Regions from separate parts of the Streptomyces sp. NBC_01176 genome, predicted to be linked through region 2. Evidence: riboswitches for the same ligand, from Rfam matches in the RefSeq annotation. Region 2 holds a riboswitch; each other region holds the start of a gene.
The links. Region 2 has a riboswitch for thiamine pyrophosphate ahead of thiC (phosphomethylpyrimidine synthase ThiC). Riboswitches for the same ligand answer to the same signal wherever they lie in the genome.

Region 1: linked by a shared signal. The riboswitch ahead of thiO (glycine oxidase ThiO) and the one ahead of thiC (phosphomethylpyrimidine synthase ThiC) in region 2 are both predicted to bind thiamine pyrophosphate.
Region 3: linked by a shared signal. The riboswitch ahead of OG199_RS08305 (purine-cytosine permease family protein) and the one ahead of thiC (phosphomethylpyrimidine synthase ThiC) in region 2 are both predicted to bind thiamine pyrophosphate.
Region 4: linked by a shared signal. The riboswitch ahead of OG199_RS13780 (thiamine ABC transporter substrate binding subunit) and the one ahead of thiC (phosphomethylpyrimidine synthase ThiC) in region 2 are both predicted to bind thiamine pyrophosphate.

The regions. Positions count from the first base shown of each region.
Region 1 covers NZ_CP108600.1:6,940,190-6,947,902, reverse strand. The annotation lists gene OG199_RS30045 (FAD-dependent oxidoreductase) at 329-1,561, opposite strand; gene OG199_RS30040 (hypothetical protein) at 1,638-2,021, opposite strand; TPP riboswitch at 2,074-2,185, shown strand; gene thiO (glycine oxidase ThiO) at 2,183-3,361, shown strand; gene thiS (sulfur carrier protein ThiS) at 3,358-3,558, shown strand; gene OG199_RS30025 (thiazole synthase) at 3,562-4,356, shown strand; gene pknB (Stk1 family PASTA domain-containing Ser/Thr kinase) at 4,620-6,575, shown strand; gene OG199_RS30015 (deoxyribonuclease IV) at 6,676-7,545, shown strand.
Region 2 covers NZ_CP108600.1:5,055,306-5,063,018, forward strand. The annotation lists gene OG199_RS21780 (DUF5326 family protein) at 73-285, shown strand; gene OG199_RS21785 (IclR family transcriptional regulator C-terminal domain-containing protein) at 627-1,424, shown strand; gene OG199_RS21790 (SsgA family sporulation/cell division regulator) at 1,524-1,961, shown strand; gene OG199_RS21795 (YibE/F family protein) at 2,024-3,571, opposite strand; TPP riboswitch at 3,643-3,799, shown strand; gene thiC (phosphomethylpyrimidine synthase ThiC) at 3,792-5,621, shown strand; gene OG199_RS21805 (VWA domain-containing protein) at 5,797-7,269, shown strand; gene OG199_RS21810 (hypothetical protein) at 7,384-7,713, opposite strand, start outside.
Region 3 covers NZ_CP108600.1:1,977,988-1,985,700, reverse strand. The annotation lists gene OG199_RS08325 (rhodanese-like domain-containing protein) at 1-1,166, shown strand, start outside; gene OG199_RS08320 (SH3 domain-containing protein) at 1,380-1,733, shown strand; gene OG199_RS08315 (type III PLP-dependent enzyme) at 2,997-4,214, shown strand; gene OG199_RS08310 (maleylacetate reductase) at 4,309-5,415, shown strand; TPP riboswitch at 5,636-5,730, shown strand; gene OG199_RS08305 (purine-cytosine permease family protein) at 5,720-7,114, shown strand; gene thiD (bifunctional hydroxymethylpyrimidine kinase/phosphomethylpyrimidine kinase) at 7,220-7,713, shown strand, end outside.
Region 4 covers NZ_CP108600.1:3,265,555-3,273,267, reverse strand. The annotation lists gene OG199_RS13795 (hypothetical protein) at 817-1,167, opposite strand; gene OG199_RS13790 (DUF6928 family protein) at 1,416-2,174, opposite strand; gene rlmN (23S rRNA (adenine(2503)-C(2))-methyltransferase RlmN) at 2,382-3,488, shown strand; TPP riboswitch at 3,528-3,646, shown strand; gene OG199_RS13780 (thiamine ABC transporter substrate binding subunit) at 3,724-4,818, shown strand; gene OG199_RS13775 (ABC transporter permease) at 4,794-6,473, shown strand; gene OG199_RS13770 (ABC transporter ATP-binding protein) at 6,473-7,588, shown strand.

The sequences.
Region 1 (7,713 bases), 1.9 Mb from region 2:
CCACCGGCCCAGGGCCGACCCGTCAGCGGCGCCCACCCGAAGGACGACCTCGGAACCCGCTCAGACCATGGCGCCCGTCGGGCGGGAGACCCCACCGGCCATGCGCCGACCCGTCAGCGTCGCCCACCCGAAGGAAAACCTCGGAACCCGCTCAGACCATGGCGCCCGTCGAGCGGGAGACGCCCTGGGCCGACCCCTCGGCATCGCCCGCCCCAGCGGAAGGCCTCGGAACCCGCTCAGACCATGGCGTCCCTCAGACATGGGACCCCACCGGCCCAGGGCCGACCCCTCGGCGTCGCCCGCCCCAGCGGAAGGCGTCGGAGCCCGCTCAGGCCATGGCGTCCTTCAGAGGGCGGGACGGATTCGACAGGATCTCCGGGTCCAGCGGCATGCCCGCCTCGATCAGACGGCGCCCCTGGGCCAGGTCGCGGGGGCGGCCCACCGCCAGGAGGGCGACGAGGCGGGAGTCGCGCAGCCAGCAGACCGTCCAGGCGGCGCCCGAGGAGTCGCCGCGCCAGACGGTCGTGTCGGCGGGCGCGTGGTGGCCGACGTACTGGACGAAACGGCCGAACTGCTCGGACCAGAAGTACGGAACCGGGTCGTACGCCGCCGGGGCCTCGCCGATGATGTTCGCCGCCACCGTGCGCGGTCCCTGCAGGGCGTTGTCCCAGTGGTGGACGAGAAGGCGCTCCTCGTACCGGCCCGAGGGGAAGGAGGCGCAGTCGCCGACCGCGTAGACGTCCGGCAGGGAGGTGCGCAGGTGGCTGTCGGCCACGACCTCGCGGTGGGCGCCGAGCTCGATGCCGGAGCCGGCCAGCCAGGCGGTGGCGGGCCGGGCGCCGATGCCGACGACCACGGCGCCCGCGGGCACCCGGGACCCGTCGTCGAGCACCACGGCGCCGGGCTCGACGCGCTCCACGCGCGCGTGGGTGCGCAGCGAGGCCCCGCTGTCCGCGTACCAGGCGGCCATCGGCGCGGCCACCTCCGCGGGCAGCGCCCCGGCCAGTGGCCGGTCGGCGGCCTCGACGACCGTCACCGCGCACCCGGCCTCGCGCGCCGCCGTCGCGAACTCCGCGCCGATCCAGCCCGCCCCGACCACCACGATGTCGTGCTGCCGGGCGAGCACCGGGCGCAGCCGTTCGGCGTCGTCCAGGGTGCGCAGGAGGTGGACGCCGGGCATGCCCTGCGCGCCGGGGAGCTGGATCGGTTCCGCGCCGGTCGCCAGGACCAGGACGTCGTAGGGCACCGGTCCCGTGCCGGTGTCCAGCTCGTGGTCCCCGGGGCGCAGGCCCAGCGCCTCGCAGCCGAGCTTCAGTTCGATGCCCAGTGCCTCGAAGTCGATGTCGAAGGCGGAGTGCTCGGCCTTGCCGAGCAGCACCGCCTTGGACAACGGCGGCCGGTCGTACGGCTGGTGCGGCTCGGCGCCGATCAGTGTCACTCCGCCGGTGAAGCCCTGTTCGCGCAGGGCGACCGCGGTCTGTACGCCGGCCATGCCCGCGCCCGCGATGACGACCCGGCGTGCCGTAGGCCCCTGCGCTTGCCCCTGCGTCTGCTCGCTCACCTGATCACCATAGACACCTGACAATCCGTCAGTCAGCGGACGTGCTCAGTGACCTGTTCCACAATGCGACTCGGTGTCAGCCGGACCGTTCGACGCGGGCGGCCTGTGCGGGGCCTACGAGGGGTTCGCCCTGTTCCACCACGCTCGTCCCGCTGCCCGTCCGCGACTCCCACTCCCAGGTCTCCTCCAGCCGCAGCCGGCCGTCGGAGAGCTCCACCACGTCCGACACGCAGTGCCCGCCGGACGTGGTGCCGTCGCGTCCCAGCTGTACGTACCGGAAGTCGAGGCGGTCGCCCTCCCGGGTCCCCAGGAGACGGCCGCGGACGATGTCGCCACCCGCGTACTCGGCCCAGATCTCGCCGTCCTTCTCGTGGTACGTGAACCGGGTGCCGGTCCCGACCTGGCCCGGCGCCTGGTCGGCTACCGGGGCGAGGACGAGGCCGTCGAGCGAACGGGCCATGGGCGGAGGCTCCCTTACTGAGGCCCGCGGCAGCGAGCTAGGGTGGTCAACGTAGAGCACTCGCGGGAGCCCGGACGCACCGGGCTGAGAGGGAGGCTGGCGGCCTCCGACCGTACGAACCTGATCCGGGTCATGCCGGCGAAGGGAGGGGCTGGACGCCCATGTCGCATACACCGGCGGAGAGGTCCGTCACGTCCGACGTCCTGGTGGTGGGCGGCGGGATCATCGGCCTGGTCACGGCGTGGCGGGCCGCCCAGCGCGGGTTCACCACGGCGGTCGTGGACCCGGAACCGGGCGGCGGGGCCGCACAGGTCGCCGCCGGAATGCTCGCGGCCGTCACCGAGCTGCACTACGGCGAGCAGACCCTGCTGGGCCTGAACCTCGCCTCCGCGCGCCGCTATCCGGACTTCGTCGCCGAGCTCACCGAGGCGGCGGGCCAGGACCTCGGTTATCGCCGGTGCGGCACGCTGGCCGTCGCCCTGGACTCCGACGACCGCGCCCATCTGCGTGAACTGCATGCCCTGCAGAACCGTTCGGGGCTCGACTCGGAGTGGCTCAGCGGCCGGGAGTGCCGCCGGCTGGAGCCGATGCTCGCGCCGGGTGTCCGTGGTGGTCTGCGCGTCGACGGCGACCACCAGATCGACCCGCGCCGCCTCGCGAAGGCCCTGGTCACTGCGTGTGAGCGAGCCGGAGTGGTGTTCCACAGGACCTGGGCGGAGCGGCTGACCGTGGTCCGGGAGCGGGCCACCGGGGTCGTCACCGCGGGCGGCGACCGGCTGGAGGCGACGCAGGTGGTGCTGGCCGCGGGCAGCCTCAGCGGGAGACTCGAGGGCGTGCCCGACGACGTGAGGCCGCCCGTCCGCCCGGTGAAGGGGCAGGTGCTGCGGCTGACCGTGCCGAAGCGGTACGCGCCCTTCCTGAGCCGCACCGTGCGGGCCGTGGTCCGCGGCAGCCAGGTCTATCTGGTGCCGCGCGAGAGCGGCGAGCTCGTCGTCGGCGCGACCAGCGAGGAGCTGGGCTGGGACACCACGGTGACCGCGGGCGGGGTGTACGAGCTGCTGCGCGACGCCCATGAGCTGGTGCCCGGGATCACCGAACTGCCGCTGACCGAGACCCGGGCCGGACTGCGCCCCGGCTCGCCCGACAACGCTCCGCTGCTCGGCCCGACCGGGCTCGACGGACTGCTGCTGGCCACCGGCCACCACCGCAACGGCGTCCTGCTCACTCCCGTCACCGGGGACGTCATGGCGCACGTCCTCGCCTCGGGGGAGCTCCCCGAGGAAGCGCGCCCCTTCACTCCCCACCGGTTCAGCCCGACACGCACGGAGCAGCCCGTATGAACATCCTCGTCAACGGCGAGCGCCGGCTCGTCGCCGCGGGCACCGCCCTCGACACGCTCGTCGCCACGCTCACGGCGGCGCCCTCCGGCGTCGCGGCCGCGCTCAACGAGACGGTCGTCCCGCGCACCCAGTGGTCGTCCACGTCCCTGCGCGAGGGAGACCGTGTCGAAGTCCTCACCGCTGTCCAAGGAGGCTGACCCATGGCCGACGATCCGTTCGTCCTCGGAGGTACGTCCTTCACGTCCCGGCTGATCATGGGTACGGGGGGTGCGCCCAGTCTCGACGTGCTGGAGCGGTCGCTCGTGGCGTCCGGGACGGAGCTGACGACGGTCGCGCTGCGCCGGGTGGATCCCGCGGCGCACGGCTCCGTCCTGTCCGTGCTCGACCGGCTCGGCATCCGCGTCCTGCCGAACACGGCGGGGTGCTTCACCGCGGGCGAGGCCGTGCTGACCGCGCGGCTCGCTCGGGAGGCGCTCGGCACCGATCTGGTCAAGCTGGAGGTCATCGCCGACGAGCGCACCCTGCTGCCCGACCCGATCGAGCTGCTCGACGCCGCGGAGACGCTGGTCGACGACGGCTTCACGGTGCTGCCGTACACGAACGACGACCCCGTGCTCGCGCGGAAGCTGGAGGATGTCGGGTGCGCGGCGGTCATGCCGCTCGGCTCACCCATCGGTTCGGGCCTGGGGATCCGCAACCCGCACAACTTCGAGCTGATCGTGGAGCACGCGCGCGTGCCGGTGATCCTGGACGCGGGGGCCGGTACGGCGTCGGACGCGGCGCTGGCGATGGAGCTGGGGTGTGCCGGTGTGATGCTCGCCTCGGCCGTGACACGGGCGCAGGAGCCGGTGCTGATGGCCGAGGGCATGAGGCACGCCGTGGAGGCGGGGCGTCTCGCGCGGCGTGCGGGGCGGATTCCCCGGCGGCACTTCGCCTCGGCGTCCTCTCCCGCCGAGGGTCTGGCGCGGCTGGATCCGGAGCGGCCGGCCTTCTAGCGCGGCGGCGCCGGGCATCGCGGCGGCGGGGGACCGGTGCCCGCCGTGGCACCGATTCGTGCCGTCACGGGCTCCTCCTGGCGGTCGCGTGACGGCGGTTTCCGGCCAGTGGGAGCGTGGGGCTCCGGGTGGTGGGGGTCGCCGCCGGCGGAGCGGGCCGCGTCACCTCTTCGGCGCGATGTGCGTCACAGGTCGGCTGCAGTCCCGCCCCGGTACGGGCCACAGCGAGAGCGCCAACGGCGACGGCTCGTAGACTCGCTTGCGTGGATACGACCCTTCAGGACCCGCTTGTCGGGCAGATGCTCGACGGCCGCTATCGCGTCGACGCCCGGATCGCGGTCGGCGGAATGGCCACGGTCTACAGGGCCCTGGACACCCGTCTGGACCGCGTGCTCGCGCTCAAGGTCATGCACCCGACGCTGGCCGCCGACGTCTCGTTCGTCGAGCGGTTCATACGCGAGGCCAAGTCGGTGGCCCGGCTCGCGCACCCCAATGTGGTGCAGGTCTTCGACCAGGGGACGGACGGGTCGTACGTCTATCTGGCCATGGAGTACGTCGCGGGGTGCACCCTGCGCGACGTGCTGCGCGAGCGCGGGGCGCTCCAGCCGCGGGCCGCACTGGACGTCCTGGAGCCGGTGCTCGCCGCGCTCGGCGCCGCGCACCGCGCCGGGTTCGTGCACCGCGACATGAAGCCCGAGAACGTCCTCATAGGGGACGACGGCCGGGTCAAGGTGGCGGATTTCGGCCTCGTACGGGCGGTGGACACCGTCACCCAGACGACGGGGTCCGTGCTCGGCACGGTCTCGTACCTCGCTCCCGAGCAGATCGAGCACGGCACCGCCGACACCCGCGTCGACGTGTACGCCTGCGGAGTCGTCCTCTACGAGATGCTCACCGGCGGCAAGCCGCACTCCGGTGACTCCCCCGCCCAGGTGATCTACCAGCATCTGAACGCGGACGTACCACCGCCGTCGGCCGCCGTGCCGGGCCTGCCCTTCGCGCTCGACCAGCTGGTCGCCGCGGCCACCGCCCGCGACCCCGGGATGCGCCCGCACGACGCGGTGACGCTGCTCGGCCACGTGCTCGAGGCTCGGGCCGGGCTCACCGCCGAGCAGCTGGACGCCGTTCCGCCGCAGGCCGTCACCGCGGGCCATGACAACGCGGAGGACCGTACGAGCGTGATCCCGCGGTCCCTGTCGGTGCCGCGTCTGCTGCCGGTGAACGAGGAGGACGCGGCCGGCGGGGGCGACGTGCTCAATCGGACGAGCCGGTTCGAACAGACCAGTGTGCTCGCCTCCGAGCCGGCCGCCCCCACGCGACGGCGCGGCTCACGCCCGCGGCGCGGAACGATCGTGATCGTGACCGCGATCCTGCTGGCGCTCGGCCTCGGCGCGGGCGTCTGGTACATCAACTCCGGCCAGTTCACGAAGGTCCCGCTGCTGCTGGCGAAGACCGAGACGCAGGCCAGGTCGCGGATCGAGGCGGCCGGGCTCGACGTCGGCCAGGTCAGGCACGCGTACAGCGACACCGTGAAGCGCGGCACCGTGATCAGCAGTGACCCGCAGCCCGGCGCACGCATCCGTGACCACGACTCCGTGTCGCTGACCGTCTCCGACGGCCCGAAGACGGTGCGGGTGGCCGACCTGTCGGGCTTCACGCTGTCCAAGGCGCGGGACGTGCTGGAGGGCGACGGACTCGCCGCGGGCATGATCACGCGGGAGTTCAGCGCGGACGTGCTCAAGGGCTCGGTGATCCGTACGGATCCGGAGGCGGGCACGCGACGGCACGCCGGTTCCGCCATCGCCCTCGTCGTCAGCAAGGGCAGTCCGGTGGAGGTCTCGGATGTCACCGGGACGTCCGTCGAGGACGCCACGGCGGAGCTCGAACAGGCGGGGCTGAAGGTGAAGATCTCCGCCCGGCAGGTCACCTCGGAGTTCGACAAGGGCCAGGTCGCCCGGCAGTCGCCGGACGCGGGCAGCGAGGCCGCCACGGGCGACACCGTCACGCTGACGGTGTCCAAGGGCCCCGAGATGGTCCGGGTGCCCGACGTGGTGGGCGACAGCGTGGACGACGCGACGAACACGCTCGAGGACGCCGGGTTCCAGGTCGACGAGGACCGTGGACTGCTCGGGCTCTTCGGGGACCACGTCAAGGGGCAGTCGGTGGACGGCGGCAAAACCGCGCCCAAGGGATCGACGATCACCATCGAGATCCGCTGAGCCGGGCCGGGAATCCGCGGAGTCGGGCCCGTGGGTCCACCGAGCGGAACCCGGAGGTCCGCCGACGGGGTGTACCGGAGCGCGTGACACCCTGAAGGGTGTGACCAGCAAGCAGCCTCGCAATCCCGTCGGTGGCCATGTCCCCGTGGCCGGCGGCCTCCACTCCGTCGGTCTGGCCTACGCGCGCGAGATGGGCGCGGAGACCGTCCAGGTCTTCGTCGCCAACCCGCGAGGCTGGGCGACGCCCCCCGGGAACCCGAAGCAGGACGAGGAGTTCCGCGCGGCCTGCGCGGCCGGGTCGATCCCCGCGTACGTGCACGCCCCGTATCTGATCAACTTCGGTTCGCACACGGCGGCGACGGCCGAGAGGTCGGTGGAGTCGCTGCGGCACTCGCTGCGCCGGGGCCGGGAGATCGGCGCGCTCGGCGTGGTCGTGCACACGGGGAGCGCCACCGGGGGCCGGGAGCGTGCGGTGGCCCTCGCGCAGGTACGCGACCACCTGCTGCCGCTCCTGGACGAGCTGACCCACGACGACGACCCGTACCTCCTCCTGGAGTCGACCGCGGGCCAGGGGGCCTCCCTGTGCTCGCGGACCTGGGACTTCGGGCCGTACTTCGAGGCGCTGGACGCCCATCCGAAGCTGGGGGTCTGTCTCGACACCTGCCACATCTACGCGGCGGGCCACGACCTGACCGGGCCGTCCGGGATGCACCGGACCCTGGATCTGCTGGTGGACACCGTCGGCGAGGGGCGGCTCAGGCTGATCCACGCCAACGACTCCAAGGATGTGGTCGGCGCCCACAAGGACCGTCACGAGAACATCGGCTCCGGTCACATCGGCGAGGACCCGTTCCGCGCGCTGATGACCCACCCCGCCACCGAGGGCGTACCGCTGATCATCGAGACGCCCGGCGGCAAGGAGGGGCACGCGGCGGACGTGGAACGGCTGAAGAAGCTGCGCGACGGCTGAACGCGACCGCCGGACACGGCGACCGGCATCCGTGAAGGAGTACCTCCCGGGGGTATGTGATCGACCCCAGGTACAGGAACCGTCACCTGACGCCGGGGCCACCGCGGTGAACCGGTGGACGATCGGCCGCGGCAAGGGACACTCGCCGTGGTGCACCGCTGCCACCTC
Region 2 (7,713 bases):
GGACAGTCGGAGAACCCGGAATCGGAGTCCCGGACTTGGGACGACGGGCGAAGAGAGGCAAGGACAAGGGCGATGCGAGAGATCTTCAACGGGATGCCGTGGTGGGTGAAGTGGATCGCGGTGCCGGTCATCGCTCTGGTCGTGTTCGGCACGGTGATAGTGAGTGTGCTCACCGTGGTGATCGGCCTGCTCTTCAAGGCGCTGGTCTTCGTCGCGCTCGTCGGCGGGCTGATCTACGTGGTGCGCAAGTTCACGTCGAGTTCGTCCTCCCGCGGCGACTGGTGACGCACAACCGGGTGAGTCGCGGGTAACGGGCAGGTGGGCAAAGGGAACCCCAGGTTCCCTCGCCCGAGGGAAGTTTTCCGGCGGGGCCGTCTGCGAGCGGTGGCAGGCGGTTAAAGTCCGGAATTCGACGCGGGGCCGACCCCCCGCGGGCAGCGCACAGCCCCCTCCCGTGTCCCCCCGCACGGGCGGTTCCCCTCGCGCTTCGGGAGTGCCCCTTGGCCACGGTTGACACCGCACCCACAGAATCACTCACTCCACCCGTCCAGCGGTCCAGTGTCTCCGCCGCGTCCTACGTCCCGCCGGCCCAGCCGCGCACGTCACCGGGGGAGATCCGTGCCCCCTTGCCGGCCGCGCGCACCGATCGGCTGGGGGCCGCGGCCTCGGAGCCCCACCCCACGACCCTGATCGGCTCCGTGCAACGGGCGATGCGTCTCCTGGAGGCCGTCGCCGCGCGCGAGCACGGGGCGCCCGCGAAACAGCTGGCCCGGGAGGCCGGGCTCGCGTTGCCCACGGCCTACCACCTGCTGCGCACCCTGGTCCACGAGGGCTATCTCTGCCGGGAGAAGGGGCTGTTCTTCCTCGGTGAGGCCGCCGAGCGGTTGAGCAGCAGCGGAGCCCAGCAGAAACGTCGCAGCATGGTGAGCGACGCGCTCGCCCGGTGGCGCGACTCGATCGGTGCGCCGGTGTACTACGCCGTCTACCGCGACGGCGAGATCGAGGTCATGTGCGTCGCGGACACCCCGGGGAATCCGGCGGTGGAGGAGTGGGCCGACTTCAGGGAGACCGGGCACGCCCACGCGGTCGGCAAGTGTCTGCTGTCCCAGCTCGACGAGAGGGCCCGCCGGGATCACCTCGACCGCTATCCCGTGCAGTCGCTCACTCCGTACACGGTGCGTGACAACGCCGGCCTGCTGCGGCGTCTGGAGCGGACGGGACGGATGGACCCCGTCACCGAGCGCCAGGAGTACGCGCTGGGAACGGTGTGTGCCGCTGTGCCGATCACCGCGGGGGCAACCGCCGCGACCGTGGCCATCTCCCTCCCTGTTCACCAGGCCGACCGGCTGCTGCCGGCGGTACGACAATTGCAAGGTGAGATCGGCAGACTACTGGGGACACTCGCGATCTCTATCAGCATCTGAAAACTCACTCCTTGTGATCTCTTGTGTACGTTGAGCAAGATTCCAGCAGTGTCAGGGGGACGATTCCTGGCCAGTCGATGGCAAACGACGGGGTAGGCGATGCGCGAGTCGGTACAGGCAGAGGTCATGATGAGCTTCCTCGTGTCGGAGGAGCTGTCCTTCCGCATCCCGGTGGAGCTGCGCTACGAGACCTGTGATCCCTACGCCGTGCGGCTGACCTTCCACTTGCCCGGCGACGCGCCCGTGACCTGGGCCTTCGGGCGGGAGCTGCTGATCGACGGCGTGGGCCGGCCGTGCGGCGACGGCGATGTGCACATCGCGCCCGCCGATCCGGAGGCGTTCGGCGAGGTACTGATCCGGCTCCAAGTGGGCGGCGACCACGCGCTGTTCCGATCCGGCGCGGCGCCGCTGGTGGCGTTCCTCGACCGTACCGACAAGCTCGTACCGCTGGGGCAGGAGCGCTCCCTCGCGGATTTCGACACCCACCTCGACGAGGCTCTGGACCGCATCCTGGCGGAGGAGCAGAGCGCGGGCTGAAGCATTTCCCGCACTCGCGTGGAGGAACGCTTCCGCACGCCCGGGGCGGGCGCTCGGCGGCCTCAGTGCTTGCGGCGACGACCCTTGCCGCCCCGGACCGTCCCCCGGCCCCCCGAGGAGGGCTCAAGGACGGGCGTCACGGGCCCTGTGGCCGCCGTGAGGCCGCCCTGCGTCCCGGGGCGGTCCGCCGAGACCACCAGGGCCGCCAGCGCGGTGGTGACCGGCACCGAGGCGACCAGACCGATCGAGCCGACCAGGGTGCGCACGATCTCCTCGGCGACCAGTTCGCTGTTGGCGACCGCGCCGACGCTGCTCTGAGCGATCGAGAAGAGCAGCAGCAGCGGCAGCGCGGCACCCGCGTACGCCAGGACGAGCGTGTTGACGACCGACGCGATGTGGTCGCGGCCGATCCGGATGCCCGCGCGGTACAGGCCGCGTCGGCCCATGGTGGGATTGGCCTCGTGCAGCTCCCAGACCGCCGAGGTCTGCGTCACCGTCACATCGTCGAGCACGCCGAGCGAACCGATGATCACGCCCGCGAGCAGCAGACCGCTCATGTCGATGGACGGGTACAGGCCGTGGATCAGACCGGTGTTGTCGTCGGTGTTGCCGGTCAGGGCCGCCCAGCCGATGAACACCGAGCCGAGCACACCGATCAGCACCAGCGAGAGCAGGGTGCCGAGGACGGCCACCGACGTACGGGCCGACAGGCCGTGGCACATGTAGAGCGCGATCAGCATGATGGCGCTCGCCCCGACCACCGCCACGACGAGCGGATTCGCGCCCTCCAGGATGGCGGGCAGGATGAAGAACGTCAGGATGAGGAAACTGACGGCCAACGCGATCAGCGCCATGAGGCCACGCATCCGGCCCACCACCACGACGGCCAGCGCGAAGATCCCGGCGAGCAGCGCCATCGGGAACCTCCGGTTCACGTCGGTGACCGAGTACTGCAGATCCTTGGGCGCCGAGGGCTCGTACGCGACGACGACCTTCTCGCCCTGGTGCAACTGTCGTGACTGGTCGGGCTGGACGATCTCCGTGAAGGTACGGCCCTTGTCCTTGCCGCTGTCCACCCGGATCGTCGCCTTCTTGCACTCGCCCGTCGCCTGCTGCCGGCCGGAGGAACCCGCGGCGGTGGAGGCGTCGCCGGCCTGGGTGCCCCCCGAGGCGTTCACCGACTTGCAGTCCACCTGGACGATCTCGGTGACCGTCGCTTGCTGGCTCTGCCGGTCGAAGCCGACACCCGTGCGCTCGTGCGACGGGGCGCCGCCGGGCCAGAGCACCACGAGGCCCACGACGACCGCCGCGGCGAAGGGAATCAGTACGGCCGCGATGACCTTGCGCAGATGCTTGGAGACGGGCGCGGCGGGGCCATGACTGTGACTGTGCGAGTGCCCCGTCCCCGGAAGGGTGCCCGGCCCCTGCTCGTGCCCGTCACCCGGTCCGTGCCCGCTCCCTGGACCGTTGCCACCATCCGACCCGTGCCCGTGCCCGTGCCCTTGCCCGTTGCCGTGCCCGCGGCCGTTTCCTGAGCCATGGCCGTCGCCGGGGCCGGAGCCACGGCGCGGCTCGGACGGCGGGAACGGGGGCTGCTGCATCGTGGTCACCGACCGATCATCGCAAGAACGGCGAGGGCCCTCTGTTCACCGCGCCAGATATGACGCTAGCGTGGAGGCACCTTTGCACACGCGGGAGCTCGGAGCACCGGGCTGAGAGGGCGCTGACCTCCGTCCCAGCGATGTTTCACATGAAACATCGGCAGACGGAAGCCGCTGCGTCGACCGCTGAACCTGTTACCGGGTAATGCCGGCGTAGGGAGTAGGTCTCATGACCAACAAGGACGTACGCACGCTTGCCTCCAGCCAGACGGACGGGCCGTCGGCCACGTCCCCGGGTGGACAGCCCCAGGGGGCCGGGCAGTCCATCGGGTGGCACAAGGCATACGTCGGGGGTTCGCGCCCCGACCTGCGGGTGCCGGTCCGTCAGGTGCACCTCACCAACGGGCAGTCCGTCTCGCTGTACGACACCTCCGGCCCGTACACCGATCCGACCGTCGACACGGACGTGCGCAGGGGACTCGCTCCGCTGCGTGAGCACTGGATCGTCGCTCGGGGCGACACCGAGGAGTACGCGGGCCGTCCGGTCCGCCCCGAGGACGACGGGATCAAGCACACCTCACCGCGCGGGGGCCTCCGCAACCTTGACGCGGTCTTCCCGGGCCGGCCGCGCCAGCCGCGCCGGGGCCGCCCCGGAGAGGCGGTCACCCAGCTCGGGTACGCCCGCCGCGGCGAGATCACACCCGAGATGGAGTTCGTGGCGGTCCGCGAGAACGTCGACCCCGAGGTCGTCCGCGAGGAGATCGCCGCGGGCCGCGCGGTGCTGCCCGCGAACGTCAACCACCCGGAGATCGAGCCGATGATCATCGGTAAGCGGTTCCTGGTGAAGGTCAACGCCAACATCGGCAACTCCGCGGTGACCTCCTCGATCGAGGAGGAGGTCGAGAAGATGACCTGGGCGACCCGCTGGGGCGCCGACACGGTCATGGACCTGTCCACCGGCCGCAACATCCACACCGCGCGGGAATGGGTGCTGCGCAACTCCCCCGTCCCCATCGGCACGGTGCCCCTCTACCAGGCGCTGGAGAAGGTCGACGGCCGTGCCGAGGAACTGACCTGGGAGATCTACAAGGACACGGTCATCGAACAGGCCGAGCAGGGCGTGGACTACATGACGGTCCACGCGGGCGTGCGTCTGCCGTACGTACCGCTCACCGCGAACCGCAAGACCGGCGTCGTCTCGCGCGGCGGCTCGATCATGGCGGCCTGGTGCCTGGCACACCACAGGGAGTCGTTCCTCTACGAGAACTTCGAGGAACTCTGCGAGATCCTCGCCGCGTACGACGTCACGTACTCGCTCGGCGACGGGTTGCGGCCCGGTTCGATCGCGGACGCCAACGACGCTGCGCAGTTCGCCGAGTTGAGGACGCTCGGGGAACTCAACACGATCGCGAAGCGTTTCCATGTACAGACGATGATCGAGGGCCCGGGACATGTCCCGATGCACAAGATCAAGGAGAACATCGACCTTCAGCAGGAGATCTGCGATGAAGCTCCGTTCTATACGCTCGGCCCGCTGACGACGGACGTCGCGCCGGCGTACGACCACATCACCTCCGGCATCGGTGCCGCGATGATCGCCTGGTGGGGCACGGCCATGCTCTGCTACGTCACGCCCAAGGAGCACCTGGGTCTGCCCAACCGTGACGACGTCAAGACCGGCGTCATCACCTACAAGATCGCCGCGCACGCGGCGGACCTCGCCAAGGGACACCCGGGCGCGCAGGAATGGGACGACGCGCTGTCCGACGCCCGCTTCGAGTTCCGCTGGGAGGACCAGTTCAACCTGGCCCTCGACCCCGACACGGCCCGCGAGTTCCACGACGAGACGCTGCCGGCCGAGCCCGCCAAGACGGCGCACTTCTGCTCCATGTGCGGCCCGAAGTTCTGCAGCATGAAGATCAGCCAGAGCATCGCGGAGCAGTTCGGTGGTTCCGCGGCCGAGGGGGCTTCGCCCGAGGAGATCGCTGAGGGGATGCTCCAGAAGTCGAAGGAGTTCGCGGCGAGCGGGAACCGGGTGTACCTGCCGCTGGCGGACTGACGCCCCGGACGTTCCGGCGAAGTGGTGCTCAGGGTCCGCACACCCTGAGCACCGACCTCCTCGAAGACCGCGGAGGAGCGCGGAGGGAACGGCACCACCCCGTCGGGCCGGAATGTCAGGGGAGTTCGCCTCTGCGGACGGCCGGTTCGGTCGGCAGACTGGGTCCATGACATCCATGAGCAAGGGCGCCAACCTCCCGGTGGCCGTCGGGGCCGCACGGGCCGTGCTCGGCTGGACGGGAGGACCGGGCGCGCCGGACGCGGATGCCTCGGCGCTGCTGCTCGGTGCGGACGGCCGGGTGCGGGACGACGGGGACTTCGTCTTCTACAACCAGCCACGGCACGTCTCGGGTGCCGTCCGCCACCTGGGGAAGCGGCAGGACGCCGGTGTCACGACAGACACGGTCGAGGTGGACCTGCGCTCACTGGAACCGGAGATCGAGCGGGTCGTGCTGGGTGCCTCGGCGGACGGCGGCACCTTCGGCCAGCTGTCCGGGCTGACACTGCGGCTGCTCGACGCCGGGACACAGCGGGAGTTCGCGCGCTTCGAGATGGAGGCCACGACGGAGACGGCGTTCCTCGGCGGCGAGTTGTATCTCCGCGGCGGACAGTGGAAGTTCCGGGCGATCGGACAGGGGTACGCGTCCGGGCTCGCGGGACTCGCCACCGACTTCGGCATCAGCGTGGATGAGGAGCCCGGCCTCCCCACCCCGGCGCCGGTCGTGCCGCCCGTGGTCCCGCCCGCCGCGCCGGCCCCTCCACCCGCTCAAGCTCACCCGGCACCCCGGACTCCCCCGGCGTCCCGGATTCCCCCGGCTCCCCCGGCACCTCCGACGTCCCCGGCTCCCCTGACTCCCCCAGCACCCCCGACCTCCGCGTCGCGTCCGGGCAAGGGCGAGGAGCGGCTGCCCGTGGACATGCGCAAGCGGCTCTCCCTGCGCAAGGAGCAGGTGGCGGTCAGCCTGCGGAAGCACGGGGCGGAGGGTGTCACGGCGCGTGTGGTGTTGATCCTGGATGCCTCCGGTTCCATGTCCTTCCTGTACGCGAAGGGCGTCGTGGCCGACGTGGTGGAGCGGATGGCCGCCGTGGCCGCGCAGTTGGACGACGACGGTGCGATGCAGGCGTGGACGTTCGCCTCGCACGCGGCCCGGCTGCCGGATCTGACCCTCGGCGAGTTGCCCGAGTGGCTCGAGCTTCACGTCCGGGTCGGTGAGCTGAGCCTGTTCCGGCGGAGCAAGAAGCCGCGGAAGGGGCTGCTGCCGGGGCAGGTGGACATGCGGACGGTCGGCATCCAGAACGAGGAGCAGAAGGCGATCGCCGAGGTGCGTACGTATGTCAGGGAGCATCCGGCGGCCGATCCCACCCTGGTCCTGTTCTTCTCCGACGGTGGCGTCTATCGCAACAACGAGATCGAGCGGGAACTGCGGGAGGCGGTGGAGGAGCCGATCTTCTGGCAGTTCGTGGGACTGGGCCGGTCCGACTACGGCGTGCTGGAGCGGTTCGACGCCCTTCCGGGCCGACGCGTCGACAATGTCGGCTTCTTCGCCGTGGACGACATCGGCGGCGTTCCGGACCCGGAGCTGTACGACCGGCTGCTCTCCGAGTTTCCCGCCTGGATCACGGCGGCCCGGCGGCAGGGCATCCTCTGATCCCGTCCGCCGCGCCGCCAGCCCGTGCGCGGGCATGCCGAGCTCCGATCGGGGCCCGCGCCGCGGCGGCGCGGGCCCGTTTCGTCCGTCACCCCCGGTGTCGGCCGCCGGGGATCACTCCGGCTGGTGCTCGGGCCCCCCGAAGTCCGGGCTTGTGAAGTCCGGGCTGCTGAAGCTCGGGCGCGGGCCGGCCGCGGGCCCACCGTCGGGGCTGCTGAACCCCGGCCGGTTGTAGCCGAGATGCGGCATGCGGCCGGTGGTGGGCGTCGGTGACGGCCGGTCCAGTGCCGCCGCGCCGGGATCGGCGAGGGCGTGCCGGAGGAACGGCATGATGCCGCGCTCCAGCAGGGCATCTCGCCAGGCTTCCCTGGCCCGGTCGACCTCCTCGTCGAGCTCGCCGCGCGCTCCTGCCTGGAGCGAGGACGAGCCGTTGCGCAGTGCGGT
Region 3 (7,713 bases), 3.1 Mb from region 2:
CCGACGCGCGGATCTCCTTCGCGCACACGCCCGTGCGGGACGGGGACAGGATGTCGGTCGACCCCGCGGACGGCGCCGCGGGCCTGATCCTCCGGGCGGTGGCCACGCCCGGCCACACCCCGCACCACACGGCCCACGTGCTGGAGGACGCCGGGACGGCGGTGGCGGTGTTCACCGGCGGCTCGCTGCTCATCGGCACGGTCGGCCGCCCCGACCTCGTCGAGCCGCGCCTGACCGAGGGCCTGGCCCGGGCCCAGCACGCCTCGGCGCACCGGCTGGCCGCCGAACTCCCGGACGAGACGGCCGTGTTGCCCACCCATGGCTTCGGCAGCTTCTGCTCCGCCGGGCAGGCCGGCGGCACGGCCACGACGATCGGCAGGGAGAGGGCGGACAACGTGGCGCTCACCCGGGACGTCGACACCTTCGTCGCCGGCCTGCTCGCCGGACTGGACGACATCCCCGCGTACTACACGCACATGGGCCCGGCCAACGCCGCAGGTCCGGCGCCGGTGGACCTCACCCCGCCCGCCGCGGCCGACGCCGAGGAGATCGCCGCGCGGCTGGCCGCGGGGGAGTGGGTGGTGGACCTGTGCAGCCGCGTCGCCTTCGCCGCCTGCCATGTGCCGGGCTCCTACAACTTCGAGGCCGAAGGACAACTGGCCGCCTACCTGGCCTGGTTGATCCCGTGGGGCAAGCCCGTGACCCTGCTCGCGGAATCGGCGGAGCAGTTGGCCGCCGCCCAGCGCGAACTCGTCGGGGTGGGAATCGACCGGCCCGCCGCCGCGGCGACCGGTGAGCCGAAGGGCTGGGTGCGCGAGGGCGAGGCCCCGGGGTCCTTCCCGCGCGCCGTGTTCGCCGACCTCGCCGACCTCGCCGACCTCGCCGGGCGGCGCGGACGTGAGGGCGTCGTGGTCCTGGACGTCCGGCGCGGGTCCGAGCGGGCCATGGGCTTCGTGGAGGGCTCGGTCCACATCCCCCTGCACACGGTGCGCCGCCGGCTCGGCGAGATCCCCCCGGGTGAGGTGTGGGTGCACTGCGCGGGCGGGATGCGCGCCGCCATCGCCGCCTCCCTGCTCGACGCGGCGGGCCGCACCGTGGTGGCCGTGGACGACGCCTACGCACACGCCGGGAAGGCGGGGCTCCGCGTCCGCGGCGCCCGGGGGTGACGCGACCGCCCCCGACGGCGACGTCCGCCGGCGCCCGTCACGGCCCTCCTCGATCATCCGGATCACGCCGGCCCCGGGGGCGGGACGTTTCGAGCGTGGTCGAAAGAAGTTCCCTGCCCGGAGCCGACCTTGCAAGGTTGCCCTGTGGGGCCGGGCGGGACGCGCGGTCCCACCCGGGAAGCACACCGGGACTCCACCACGGGGAAGGACAGCATGACCATGAGGATGAGGACCAGGGCGTTGAGCACGGCGGGTGTCGGGGCGTTCGCCGCCGGACTGCTTCTGACCGGCGCCGCCGTGGCGCAAGCCGCGGCGGCGGGGCTGCCGTACGGTGTCACGCCGTACGAGAACGTCAACGTCCGCTCCGGCCCGTCGAGTCAGACCGGTATCACCGGGCACGTCGCCGCGGGGGAGCCGCGCGGCGCGTCGTGCTGGACCCACGGCGAGACCATCCGCGACAACGGCTATGTCAACGACGTGTGGGTGCGGCTGGCCGAGGGCTATGTGAGCGCCGTGTATCTCAAGGGCGACCAGTACGGCGGACTGCCCGCGTCGGCCACCTGCTGACCTTGACCGGACGCGGTGCCCGGTTCCGTGCGGAGCCGGGCACCGCGTCGCGTCACGCCGGACCGCGTCGTGCGTCTCGCGCCGTCCCGACCCATCCCGTCCTGCCCGCCCCGACCCACCCACCCCGTCCCGGCTCACCCCCCGGTCCGAGCCACCCCGGTCCGAGCCACCCCGGTCCGAGCCACCCTGATCCGACCCGCCCCGATCTGAGGCGCTGCCACATCCGCTGGGCGCATCCCACGCTCCAGGATCTTCCGGGCCCGGGTGACGGGCCGTACCTGGACATCGCCGTGGCACCGGCGCCCACGCGCCCGTGCCCGCCGACCGAGGCCTGACAGCGATCGGCGCGGACCTCTGGCGCGGTCGACCGCGCCATGCCGCCGAGCGGCGGCCGGTCGTCGCGGACGACTCCCTCCCCGCCGCCACCTGCGGGCCAGCCGGTACCGACGTACCGACCGATGTGCCGATGTACCGATGTGTCGATGTATCGACCGGCCGACGTCCCCCCGTACGCGACCACACCGCCGTGCTGCCCGAAAGTTCCCAAGTGCCGTGCCCCGGAGGGCATCTCGTTCGCCCCGGGGTGCACATCTGCTCCAGCGGCGCGATCACCGACCACGCGCGCAGCTCCGACGCCTGGAACCCGGCCGTTGTCCGCGCCCGCGTCGTGTCCTGGCCGCTTTCCCCGACGAAGCACCTCAACGCCACATGGTGGCGCGCACCGCCGGAACGCCGTCGGCTACGTGCCCGTGGAACCGCGGCGTGGCAAGGTGTCGTGAGGTGTGGTGTGCGCCGGGCGACACTCCCGGGAGGCTGCCGCCCGCGAGCGGCCCGAGGTGCCTAAGGATCTCTCGACGGGTAGAGATCGTATCCGGGCCACGGGTTTTGGAGTCGCGGATCAGAATGATGGTGGGATGCCACAGGGCGCGAGCCCTGCGAGCGAGGGCGTCGGCCTGCCGGAGCGCGGTGGCGGTGCTCTCCCGGTCCCCGCTCGGCGCGCCGAACCGGACGCTCGGTCGGCGTATCGCGGCCACTCCACCCCGGACGACGGACCCGGCACGGACGACGGACCCGGCACGCGCGTCGCACACGCGTCCCGGGAGCGAGGTCGGCGATCCCGTGGCGCACGCGGTCCTGCTCCGCGTATCCGACGTGGCCCTGCTCCCCGTATCGCGCGCCGGCCGGTCGGCGATGCCCTCCGGCCGCTCGCCACCCGCGTCGCGTGCCCACGACATCCCGCGCCATACGACCCGGAGTGCCCCAATGATCACACCCCCGCGCGCGGTGCGCGACCGCATCCTCTCCCTGTCGCCCACGGAACTGCCCGCCTACATATACGACTTGGTGGCACTGCGCGCCCACGCCGCTTCCGTCAGAGCCGCGCTGCCGGATCGCGTCGAGCTGTACTACGCGGTCGAGGCCAACGGGGAACCGGAGATCCTGGCCGAACTCGGCCCGTACGTCGACGGTTACAAGGTGTCCTCCGGCATCGAACTGGACCATGTCGCCGAGGCCGCCGTGGACCGCCCGCGGGTCTTCGGAGGCACGGAGAAGACCCCGACGGAGCTGGCGGACGCGCTGGAGCGGGGCGTGACACGCTTCCAGGTCGAGAGCGAGTACGAGCTGTACATGCTGGCCGGGCTGGCCCAGCGGCACGCTCCGGACCGCCGGGTGGCGGTGCTGCTCCGGTTCGACCTCCCGGTTGACGGCCTCCTCGCGGCGGACGGCGGCGGGTCCGCCACCCCCTCCGGCCTCGATCCGGCCCGTGCCGACGTGATCGTCGGCCTGCTCACGGACGGCAGTTATCCGAGCCTCGAACTGCGCGGTGTCCACGCCCACTTGGCCAACGGGGTGCACGCCGAGGAGCATGTGGCGCTGGCCGAGTCCGTCGTCGCCTGGACCCTGGAACTGGCCGCCCGGAACGGCCTTCAGCTCACCGAGGTGGACCTCGGGGGCGGCATGGCGGTGGACTACGACCGCCCCGAGCGCCGCTTCGACTGGCACGCCTACGGCGAGGGCCTCGCCCGACTCGCCGCGGCCCACCCGGAACTGACGCTGCGGATCGAGCCCGGCCGCGCGCTGACCGCGTACTGCGGCTGGTACGCGAGCGAGGTACTGGACGTCGAGCACGGCTCCAGCGAGGACTTCGCCGTCATCCGCGGCGGCGCCGTCCACCTGAGCACCCCGGTGAACGGGCGGCACGACCAGCCCTGGTCCGTTCTCGAAGTGGAGCCGTGGCCGTACTCCTGGCCGCGTCCCGTGGTGCGGAGGGAGCGCGCCACCCTCACCGGCCAGCTGAGCACGCCGAAGGACGTCCTGGTCCGCGACGTCCGGGCGCAGGGACTGCGGGCCGGCGACCGCGTGGTGTTCTCCCTCGCGGGCGCCTACATCTCGTCCGCCCCGCACCCGGCCCCCGCGCGCTATCCGGAACCCGGGTTCCACTTCCTGGACGCGGGCGCCGGCGGCGACCGGTCCCGATGACCGTGCGACCGAACACCAGGAGTTGCCGTCGGGAGCGCGGCGGCGCATCCTCGGACACGCCTGGCAGGATCGTGTGCCGGACCAGGAGAGTGGCATGACCGTCGAACCGACCGACTTCACGACAGACAACCCGCTCGACTTCTCGTACGAGACCCGGCCCGGCCGGGTCGTCTTCCGGCCCGGCGCCGCCGTGTCCGCGACCCCCGGCGAGGTCGCCCGGCTCGGTCTGCACAGGGTGCTGGTGGTCTGCGGCGGCCGGGGCGAGGCCACCGCACGGGCGGTCGCCGACGCGCTGGGCGGCCAGTGCGCGGGGCTGCACGCCGAGGCCCGGATGCACGTACCCGCCGAGGTCGCCGCCCAGGCCGTCGAGGTGGCCCGCGAGATGCGCGCCGACGGTTGTGTGGCGGTCGGGGGCGGCTCCGCGATCGGCCTCGGCAAGGCGATCGCGCTGCGCACCGGGCTGCCGCTGATCGCCGTACCGTCCACCTACTCCGGCTCCGAGATGACCTCGGTGTGGGGCCTGACCGAAGACGGCGCCAAGCGCACCGGACGCGACCTCGTCGTCCAGCCCCGAAGCGTCGTCTACGATCCCGAGCTCACCCTCGGTCTCCCCGTCCCCCTCTCCGTGACCAGCGGCGTCAACGCCCTCGCGCACGCCGTCGAAGCCCTGTACGCGCCCGATGCCTCGCCCCTCGTCTCCCTCATGGCCGGGGAGGGCGTCCGGGCGATGACGGGCGCCCTGCCGGACGTGGCCGCCGACCCCGGCGACCTCGACGCGCGCAGCCGCGCCCTGTACGGCGCGTGGCTGTGCGGCGCCTGCCTCGGCGCGACCACCATGGGCCTGCACCACAAGCTGTGCCACGTCCTCGGCGGCACCTTCGGCCTGCCGCACGCCGAGACGCACACCGTGGTCCTGCCCTACGCCCTCGCCTACAACGCGCCCGCCGCGCCCCGGGCGATCGCCACTCTGTCCCGGGTGCTCGGCACGGACGACGTCCCCCGCGCCCTGCGGGAGTTCGCCGGAGGTCTGGGCGCACCCCGTACCCTCGCCGAACTCGGCCTGGAGGAGGCCGACTTGGCGGTGGCCGCAGCACAGGTCGCCGGCCAGGCATACCCGAACCCGCGCGAGGTCACCGCGCACGGCGTGCTGGGCCTGCTGACAGCGGCGTACGAGGGCTGGGAGCCGCGCGTCGGCTCCTAGCGCCGCGGCGCATCGCCCGCCGTCCACCACGCATCGACCCCGCGCACCCCGCGCACCCCGCGCACCCCGCGCACCCCGCGCACCCCGCGCACCCGACGAACCCCGCGGACCCCGCGGACCCCGCGGACCCCGCGCCGATTCGCCGGCCCCGCGCTCCCACGCGCACGGTCGGTGCGCACCCTGCCTGGGACGAACGCGCGGACCGGGCTATCCTGACGCCGAACCGGACACGGGGTGCCCCGCACGAGGGCTGAGATCACACCCGTCGAACCTGAACCAGTTAGGACTGGCGGAGGGATGTCTCATGTCGTTGCCGTATGCCCGTGGTGAAGTGGCCGTCGGGGGCCCGCAGGGCGTCTTCGACGGGCGGATGCCCGAGGCTCCCGGCGATCTGCGCGTCGAGGCGCGCGGCATCGCCCCGGTGCCGGAGGACCACCGCTACGGCGGCCCCGGCCGCCTGTTCACCGTGTGGTTCGCCCCCAACCTGACGATGACCGGTGTCTTCACCGGCACCGTGGGCGTCGCGCTCGGCCTGGACTTCTCCACCGCGCTGACCGCCGTCGTGCTGGGCACCCTGCTGGGCGCGGTGCCGACGGCGTACCTCGGCACCTGGGGCAGCCAGACCGGCGCCGGACAGCTGCCGCTCGCCCGGCTCGCGTTCGGGCGGGCCGTGCTGGTGCCGGGTGCGCTCCAGTGGCTGTCCTCGATCGCCTGGGACGCCCTGATCGGCCTGTTCGGCGGGGACGCGCTGGCCCAGCTGTGCGGCTGGCCGTTCTGGCTGGGAGTGCTGGTCATGATGGGCGCGCAGGGAGCGCTCGGCGTCCTCGGGTACGAGGTGATCCACCGGCTCCAGACCGTGATGACGTTCGCCCTCGCCGCCGCCTTCGCCGCGCTGACGGTGAAGCTCCTGAACGGCGACCACCCCGCCGCCACCGCCTCCGCGCACGGCGCCGACCGGGCCGGGGCGTTCGTCCTGACCTGCACCATCGCCCTCAGCCTGGCGCTGTCCTGGGCCCCCTACGCCAGCGACTTCAGCCGTTATCTGCCGCGCACGGCATCCCGGCCGCGCATGTTCTGGTGCACGCTCGCCGGTGTCAGTGTGTCCTTCGTGGCCGTCCAGGCGCTCGGCCTGTGGGGCGCCTCCGTCTTCACCGACCAGACCGCCCGCGGCGTCGACACCCTGCTCGGCGGCGGTGTCCTCGGCGCCTTCGGGCTGCTCGCCGTGGCCCTGGCCGCGCTGAGCAGCAACGCCATGAACGACTACAGCGGCTCGCTCGCCCTGCAGACCATGGGCGTACGCCTGCCGCGCCCGGCCGCCGCCGCGCTGGCGGCCGTCCTCGGCTTCCCGCTGGTGCTCTGGATGCACGCCGCCGACACCACGACCCGGTTCCAGAACGTGCTGCTGCTCGTCGGCTACTGGATCCCCGGGTTCGTCGCGATCGTCGCCGTCGACTGGCTCGTCCGGGCCAGGGCGCGCGCCGGCGCACCGATCGACCTGTCCGCCGAGAGCGCCCGCCCGCAGCCGTGGTGGCCCGCGCTGGTGGCGTTCGTCGGCGCCTTCGCCGCGGCGGTGCCGTTCATGAGCACCAGCCTGTACGTCGGTCCGGTCGCCCGCGCCCTGCACGGAGCGGACCTCGCCTACGGGGTGGCGTTCCTCGCGGCCCTCGCGGTGTACGCGCCGCTGCGGCTGCGTCGCTGACCACGGCCGCGGCCGGCCACGGGCCCTGTCGTCCCGCACCCCTCACCCGTCCCGCCTCACCCGCCCGCCTCATCCGTCTCGTCTCTCGTACGGAGCGAACCCGTCATGTCCTCGAACACGCCCGCCGCCCCGCCCCGCGTCCTGACCGTCGCCGGTTCGGACTCGGGTGGCGGCGCCGGCATCCAGGCCGACCTCAAGACCATGCTGGCGCTCGGCGCGCACGGGATGAGCGTGCTGACCGCGGTCACCGCGCAGAACTCCCTCGGTGTGCAGGGAGCCTGGGAACTTCCCGCGGAGGCGGTGCGCGCGCAGTACCGCAGCGTCGTGGACGACATCGGGGTGCAGGCGGTGAAGACCGGCATGCTCGGCTCCGTGCTGCTCGTCGAGACCGTCGCCGAGCTGCTGTCGGACGTCGCCGCGCCCGTGGTGGTGGATCCGGTGAGCGTCTCCAAGCACGGTGACCGGCTGCTGGCCGACGACGCGCTGGACGCCGTACGGGCCGCGCTGCTGCCGGTCGCGACGGTGGTCACGCCGAATCTCGACGAGACCGCAGAGCTCACGGGAATCGAGGTGACGGACGAGCGGGACATGGGCCGCGC
Region 4 (7,713 bases), 1.8 Mb from region 2:
CGTGGCGCGGTGGCAAACCGCGAGGACTGTCGAATCACAAATCCAGCTCGCGGCATCTCAAGAAGCTGCCAACAGCGCGTTAGCACGTCAGCAAGGGATGCAGCAGCGCTCTGCGGAGGCTGCACAGCGGCTCTTGGACCACCTCGCAGAACTTTACGCGTGGCTGCCATCGCTGCCGGACCTCGCACAGGACGAGCCGCGGTTGAGTTTGCGGGCTCGTGAGCGATGTGCAGTGGCCCTTGCCTCGGTCCGACGGGGCATGCAGACCGATCTCCTCTCCATAGGAGACAACCGTGTCCGCGATCGGTACAGGGCACTTGTGCGGTTGTGCTTCGACGTCGGCTACCGAGGCATCGGCCAGATCCATCGCGAACGCCAGATTCGCGACGTACGTGGGTACCTGCGCTATGTCCAGTTCACGCTTGAGGCCGTGATCGACGGTAGTACTTTGCCGGATGACTGCGCGGCACCAGTGCTTGAGCGCAGTGACAGTACTCCCTGGCTGCCGCCGGGGCTGCCCTGGCACTGGCAGGACCCAGCCGACGGTAGTTGAACTACTCAGCTGACATCCACGTCTGACATCAACGACAGCGAACTTGAGCAGACTTGAGCCACCCGGGACGACCGACGCTCTTGGCGCTGGCCGCAGCACGGACGGTTGCGGAGCGAACTTACAAGGCGGATGTCGGCGGTTCGAAACTACCCGCGCCCAGTAGCCCGAAGGCACGGCAAAGGCCCAGACCGGCCAGTGTGAACCCGGAAAGCTGGGCCTTCATGCCTCGACGACCCCGCGGCGGAGAGTTCGGCACGAAGAGGTCAGGCATCCGTGTCTTCTGGACCGACGTCACGGAAGACGTTTCTGTAGTCACCGCTCCGAACAAGGTTGTCGACGACATCGACCATCCCGGCGATGCCTCTGTCGCGGACGATCAGTCCATCCCAGGTGTAGAAGAACCTGCCCCCAAGGCATTCGCCGGTCTGCTGCCAACGATCCATGAGGCGATGCACGACATCCAGGGTGTGGATCGTCCCCGACCAGCGGTGCCCGTTGTTGAAGATCACCCACATGTCGACGTCATCGATTTCGTCAAGAGGCATCCCGGCGTCGGGGACGAAGCAGATCTCGTAATCGTCACGTCGGACGCGGTAGAACGCTCCGTCCCACACTGGGGGTGGCCCCCTTCACAACGGGCTGGTGCTGCGGGCCGGCCGACGCAGGCAGTACGGATCGTAAGGCAGCCTTCAGTGCTCCCGCACCGGTGTTTCGCGCACGCGAGGAGCGGCAGTCGCGAGTGTTCAACCGCATGACAACGCCGACGGACCGCGGCGTCTGCGGCCTGTCAGCGCAGGTGAGGAGCACACCGGGCCAAGGCTGAGCACGGGCCCGCGCTGCTTCGGGACGAAGCGGTCGTGGGCTACAGGCCGTCGCGCTCGATCAGCGAGCCATCGGGGCCCAGCGTGTAGAAGCGCGGCGACCCCATGGTTTCCATGATCTTTTTCAACTTCGCTTCTTCCTCCGCAGGGTCAGGCCCGTGAGGGTCCCGCACGTGGAATCCGTGGAGGTCGATGCCGTATGCGTTGATGTCGTCAGGTTCGGGGCGGCCCTCCTGGACGAAGCCGCAGAGTGCGCGGAGGGCATCTTCGCCTAGGTCCAACGGGTGGAAGGGCAGCGGGTACGGCTCTTCGTCCTCGTCGGGCCAGGGGGCGATGTCCGCGGGGCGGTCGCCGGCCCAGTAGGGCAGCTCGAAGGGGAGCGGTTCGCCGAGGTTCTCGATGATGCCGCTGTCCGGCGACAGGCTCAGGGAGCGGACCAGGCGCCCGTCCTCCCACACCGCGAACGCGAGCCAGTCGACGACGCTGTGCATGGCGTGCAGGACGAGCCGTCGGCCGGCGCTCGCCGCGACGAGGTGCTCGGGAAGCTGGGACGGGAAGTCGATCATCACCCGTTGGTCGCAGACGATCTCCACGCCCGGTCGGCTCGCTGCGTACGCCGTGTCTTTCGGCGGGTACACGCCGCCCCCCAGCGTCGAGCCGGGGAGCTGTTCGATCTCCCAGCCCGGGTAAAGGCGCCGCATCATCTCGGACGTCCGCGCCAGGTCCGCCGCCCCCGCCTGCCGCAGCAGGGCCGGCACCTCGCCGTTTGCGTAGATGAGCAGTCCCGTTTTGGCTCCCATGGCCCCTCCCCGATGAGTCGCGCTCGATGGTCGTCGCACCATAGCCACCGGCACTGACATCGCCACGAGGGTCCGACCGAGGACCGTGCTGGGCCGTCCCTGGGCCGTGCGAGGTCGACCAAAGCTGACAGGCGGCACCCGTGGGTGACCACCCCCACCCCGCTCTGGCCTGGGCTCCCCGAGTTGATCTGCGACACTGGAAGGGTTATGCCGAAGCCCGGAGAACTCACATTCGTCGCCCCCCGCGGAGCCAAGAAGCCGCCGCGGCACCTTGCCGACCTCACGCCCGCCGAGCGTAAGGAGGCCGTTGCCGCGATCGGGGAGAAGCCGTTTCGCGCCAAGCAGCTCTCGCAGCACTACTTCGCGCGGTTCGCGCACGATCCCGCGGAGTGGACGGACATCCCGGCCGCCGCGCGCGGCAAGCTCCAGGAAGCGCTGCTTCCCGAGCTGATGACCGTCGTGCGGCATCTGTCGACCGACCAGGAGACCACGCGCAAGACCCTGTGGCGGCTCTTCGACGGCACGCTCGTCGAGTCCGTGCTGATGCGCTACCCGGACCGGGTGACCATGTGCATCAGCTCCCAGGCGGGGTGCGGGATGAACTGCCCGTTCTGTGCCACCGGCCAGGCCGGGCTCGACCGGAACCTGTCGACCGGCGAGATCGTGCACCAGATCGTGGACGGCATGCGGGCGCTGCGGGACGGGGAGATCCCCGGGGGCCCGGCGCGGCTGAGCAACATCGTCTTCATGGGTATGGGAGAGCCGCTCGCCAACTACAAGCGGGTCGTGGGCGCCATCCGCGCGCTCACCGACCCCGAGCCGGACGGCGTCGGACTCTCCCAGCGCGGCATCACCGTGTCGACGGTCGGACTGGTCCCGGCCATCCACCGGTTCTCCGACGAGGGCTTCAAGTGCCGCCTCGCCATCTCCCTGCACGCGCCGGACGACGAGCTGCGCGACACCCTCGTCCCCGTGAACACACGGTGGAAGGTGCGGGAGGTGCTCGACGCGGGCTGGGAGTACGCGGCCAAGTCGGGGCGCCGGCTCTCCATCGAGTACGCCCTCATCCGGGACATCAACGACCAGGCGTGGCGCGGTGACCGGCTCGGGCGGCTGCTCAGGGGCAAGCCCGTGCACGTCAACCTCATCCCGCTGAACCCGACCCCGGGCTCGAAGTGGACCGCCTCGCGGCCCGAGGACGAGAAGGCGTTCGTCGAGGCCATCGCGGCCCACGGCGTGCCGGTCACCGTCCGGGACACCCGGGGCCAGGAGATCGACGGGGCGTGCGGCCAGCTCGCGGCGACCGAGCGGTAGTCTGACCCGGCACGTACATTTTCATATTCCGACATCTTCATATTCCGACAGGGGAGCGCCACAGCGCTGAGAGTGCGGCAGCCGGAGCACCGGTGGGCCGCAGACCCTCTGAACCTCGCCCAGGTCATTCTGGGTAGGAAGTTCGGGCATCACTCAAGCTGTTGCGCCCTGCCCGGGAACCGCCGAGTTCCCGGGCAGGGCCGCGTCTCTTCCTGGTCACCCCAGGAGGAATCCAGTGAGCACCAAAGTGAGCACCAAGAGGCGGACGACCGCGGCCCTGGTCGTCGCACTGGGTCTCGTCACGCTGTCCGCGTGCGGCTCGTCCGGTTCCGGCGACAAGGCCGCCGACTCCAGGACCGTGACCCTCGTCAGCCACGACTCCTTCGCCTACTCCAAGAGCGTGCTGCACGCCTTCGAGCAGGAGTCGGGTTACAAGGTCAGGATCCTCAAGGACGGCGACGCCGGCCAGGCCGTCAACAAGGCCATCCTGACCAAGGACAACCCGCAGGGCGACGTCTTCTTCGGCGTCGACAACACCCTGCTCTCCCGGGCGCTCGACAACGGGCTGTTCCAGCCGTACGAGCCCAAGGGCTCCGACCAGATCGTCCAGCGCTACCGGGTCGACCAGGAGAAGCACCGGGTCACGCCCATCGACTCCGGCGACATCTGCGTCAACTACGACAAGGCCTACTTCAGCAAGCACGAGCTGGCCCCGCCCACCTCCTTCGACGACCTGATCAAGCCCGCGTACAGGAACCTCCTCGTCACCGAGAACGCGTCCACGTCCTCGCCCGGCCTCGGTTTCCTGCTCGGCACCGCCGCGAAGTACGGGGACGCCGGGTGGCAGGGCTACTGGAAGAAGCTCAAGGCCAACGGCGTGAAGGTGGTCGACGGCTGGGAGCAGGCCTACAACGACGAGTTCTCGGGCTCCGCGGGCGGCAAGAAGGCCAAGGCCGACCGGCCGCTGGTCGTCTCGTACGCCTCCTCGCCGCCCGCCGAGGTGGTCTACGCCGACCCGAAGCCGAAGACCGCGCCGACCGGGGTCGCGAACGGCACCTGCTTCCGCCAGGTCGAGTACGCGGGGCTGCTGGACAACGCGAAGAACACGAAGGGCGGCAAGGCGCTCCTCGACTTCCTCATCAGCCTCAGGTTCCAGGAGGACATGCCGCTGAACATGTTCGTGTACCCGGTGCGTGAGACCGCGAAGGTGCCCGAGGTGTTCGTGAAGTTCGGCCCGCAGGCCGCGCACCCCGAGACCCTGGCCCCCGCCGAGATCGCCAAGAACCGTGACCAGTGGGTCAAGTCGTGGACCTCGCTCGTACTGAAGTAGCCGAGGCGGCGCCCAGGAGGCGTGGGAGCGCGACGCGGCTGTGGCTCATGGCCCTGCCGGTCGTGTTCTTCGCCGTCTTCTTCGCCTACCCCGTCGCGGCGATCGTGGCCCGCGGTCTCGAGGTCGACGGGGTCTGGCGGCTCGGACGGATCGGCGAGGTGCTCGGCCAGGCCGACATCCGGCACGTGCTGTGGTTCACCACCTGGCAGGCGCTCGCCTCGACAGCGCTCACGCTGCTGATCGCGCTCCCCGGCGCGTATGTCTTCGCGCGCTTCGACTTCCGGGGCAAGCAGGTGCTGCGCGCGGTGGTGACCGTCCCGTTCGTACTGCCCACCGTCGTCGTCGGCACGGCGTTCCTGGCGCTCATCGGCCGCGGGGGACTCCTGGACGGCCTGTGGGGCGTCCGGCTCGACACCACCGTCTGGGCGATCCTGCTCGCGCACGTCTTCTTCAACTACGCGGTGGTCGTCCGCACGGTCGGCGGGCTCTGGTCGCAGCTCGACCCGCGCCAGGAGGAGGCCGCGCGCATGCTCGGCGCTTCCCGGTTCGCGGCCTGGCGCACGGTGACGCTGCCGGCCCTGAGCCCGGCCGTCGCCGCCGCCGCGCTCATGGTCTTTCTCTTCACCTTCACCTCGTTCGGGGTGGTCCAGATCCTCGGCGGGCCGACCTTCTCCACCCTCGAGGTCGAGATCTACCGGCAGACCTCGGAGATCTTCGACCTCGCGACGGCGGCGGTGCTGACGATCATCCAGTTCGTGGCCGTCGGCGCGATCCTCGCCGTCCACGCCGCGACCGTACGCCGCCGGGAGACCGCCCTGCGTCTGGTGGCCCCGGAGACGACCGCCCGCCGGCCGCGCGGGGCCGGGCAGTGGGCACTGCTCACGGGAGTGCTCGCGAGCATCGCCGTCCTGCTCGTGCTGCCGCTCGGAGTCCTGGTCCAGCGATCCCTGGACACCCCCGGCGGCTTCGGACTCGGCTACTACAGGGCGCTCGCCTCCGACGACGGCGGCATCTTCCTGGTGGCCCCGATCGAGGCGATCGGCAACTCGCTGGAGTACGCGCTCGCCGCCACCGCGATCGCCGTGGTCATCGGAGGTCTGGCGGCCGCCGCTCTCACCGGCCGCGCCGGTCGGCTCGTACGGGGTTTCGACGCACTGCTGATGCTGCCGCTCGGTGTGTCCGCCGTGACCGTCGGTTTCGGGTTCCTGATCGCGCTGGACGAGCCGCCCCTCGACCTCAGGAGCAGCTGGATCCTGGTGCCGCTCGCGCAGGCGCTGGTGGGCGTCCCCTTCGTCGTACGGACGATGCTGCCCGTGCTGCGGGCCGTGGACGGACGGCTGCGGGAGGCGGCGTCGGTGCTCGGGGCCTCGCCGTGGCGGGTGTGGCGGGAGGTCGATCTGCCGATGGTGCGACGGGCGCTGCTGATCGCGGCGGGGTTCGCCTTCGCCGTGTCGCTCGGTGAGTTCGGGGCGACCGTCTTCATCGCGCGCCCCGACAACCCGACGCTGCCGGTCGCGGTCGCGCGGCTGCTCGGGCGCGCCGGGGACCTCAACTACGGGCAGGCGATGGCACTTTCGACGATCTTGATGGTGGTGTGCGCGGTGGCGCTGCTGCTGCTGGAGCGCGTGCGGACCGACCGGACGGGGGAGTTCTGATGGCGAAGCTCGTCACGAAGGCGACGGCTGGGGCGACGGGGGCGGGGGCAGCGGCGTCGGCGTCCGCGTCGGCGTCGGACGTTCTGCTCGGCATCGAGGCCGCGACCGTGCGCTTCGGCGGCCGGCCCGTGCTGGACGCCGTCGATCTGGAGGTCGCCGAGCACGAGATCGTGTGCGTGCTCGGGCCGAGCGGCAGCGGCAAGTCCACGCTGCTGCGGGCGGTGGCCGGACTGCAGCCGCTCGACGCGGGCCGTGTGCTCCTGGCCGGCCACGACCAGGCGGAGGTGCCCGCGCACCGCCGGGGCGTCGGGCTGATGTTCCAGGACCATCAGCTCTTCCCGCAGCGCGACGTGGGCGGCAACGTCGCCTTCGGGCTCCGGATGCACGGCGCGTCGAAGCAACAACAGGCGGTGCGCGTCGGTGAGTTGCTGGAACTCGTCGGGCTGCCCGGCGCCGCCTCCCGGGCCGTCGCGGCCCTGTCCGGAGGCGAGCAGCAGCGGGTCGCGCTGGCCCGTGCCCTCGCCCCTCGCCCCCGGCTGCTGATGCTCGACGAACCGCTCGGCCAGCTCGACCGCTCGCTGCGCGAACGACTGGTCGTCGAACTCCGGGAGCTCTTCGGCCGGTTGGGCACGACCGTGCTCGCCGTCACGCACGACCAGGGCGAGGCCTTCGCGCTGGCCGACCGGGTCGTGGTGATGCGCGACGGGCGAATCGCCCAGTCCGGTACGCCCCTTGAGGTCTGGCAGCATCCGGCGGACGAGTTCGTGGCACGCTTCCTCGGCTTCGACAACGTCGTCGACGCGACGGTGACAGGCCGGGTGGCGGACACGCCGTGGGGGAAGCTCCCGGTACCCGACGGCACCCCGCAGGGGCCCGGCACGCTGCTCGTGCGGCCCGCGGGCGTACGGCTGGTCGCCGCCGAGGACGGGCTGCCCTGCACCGTGACCGCGCGCACCTTCCGGGGCACCCACGTCGCCGTCCACCTTCAGCCGGAGGGCGCGCCGCGGCTGGAGGCGGCGTGCGCGCTGCGGGAGGCGCCCGCGCCCGGCGACCAGGTCGCGGTGGCCTTCGACGCGGCCGAGGTCGTCGTGCTCGGGGACGCCTCGGCCGGGTAGACCTCCGACCACCACGACCACTGGGCGGGGCGTCCGTGCGGCACCGTGACCGCGCCGCACGCCATCGGGATGCCGGTGACGCGGCCGAGGCGTGGCGTGTACGGACCTGCGGGCCACTGTCAGGA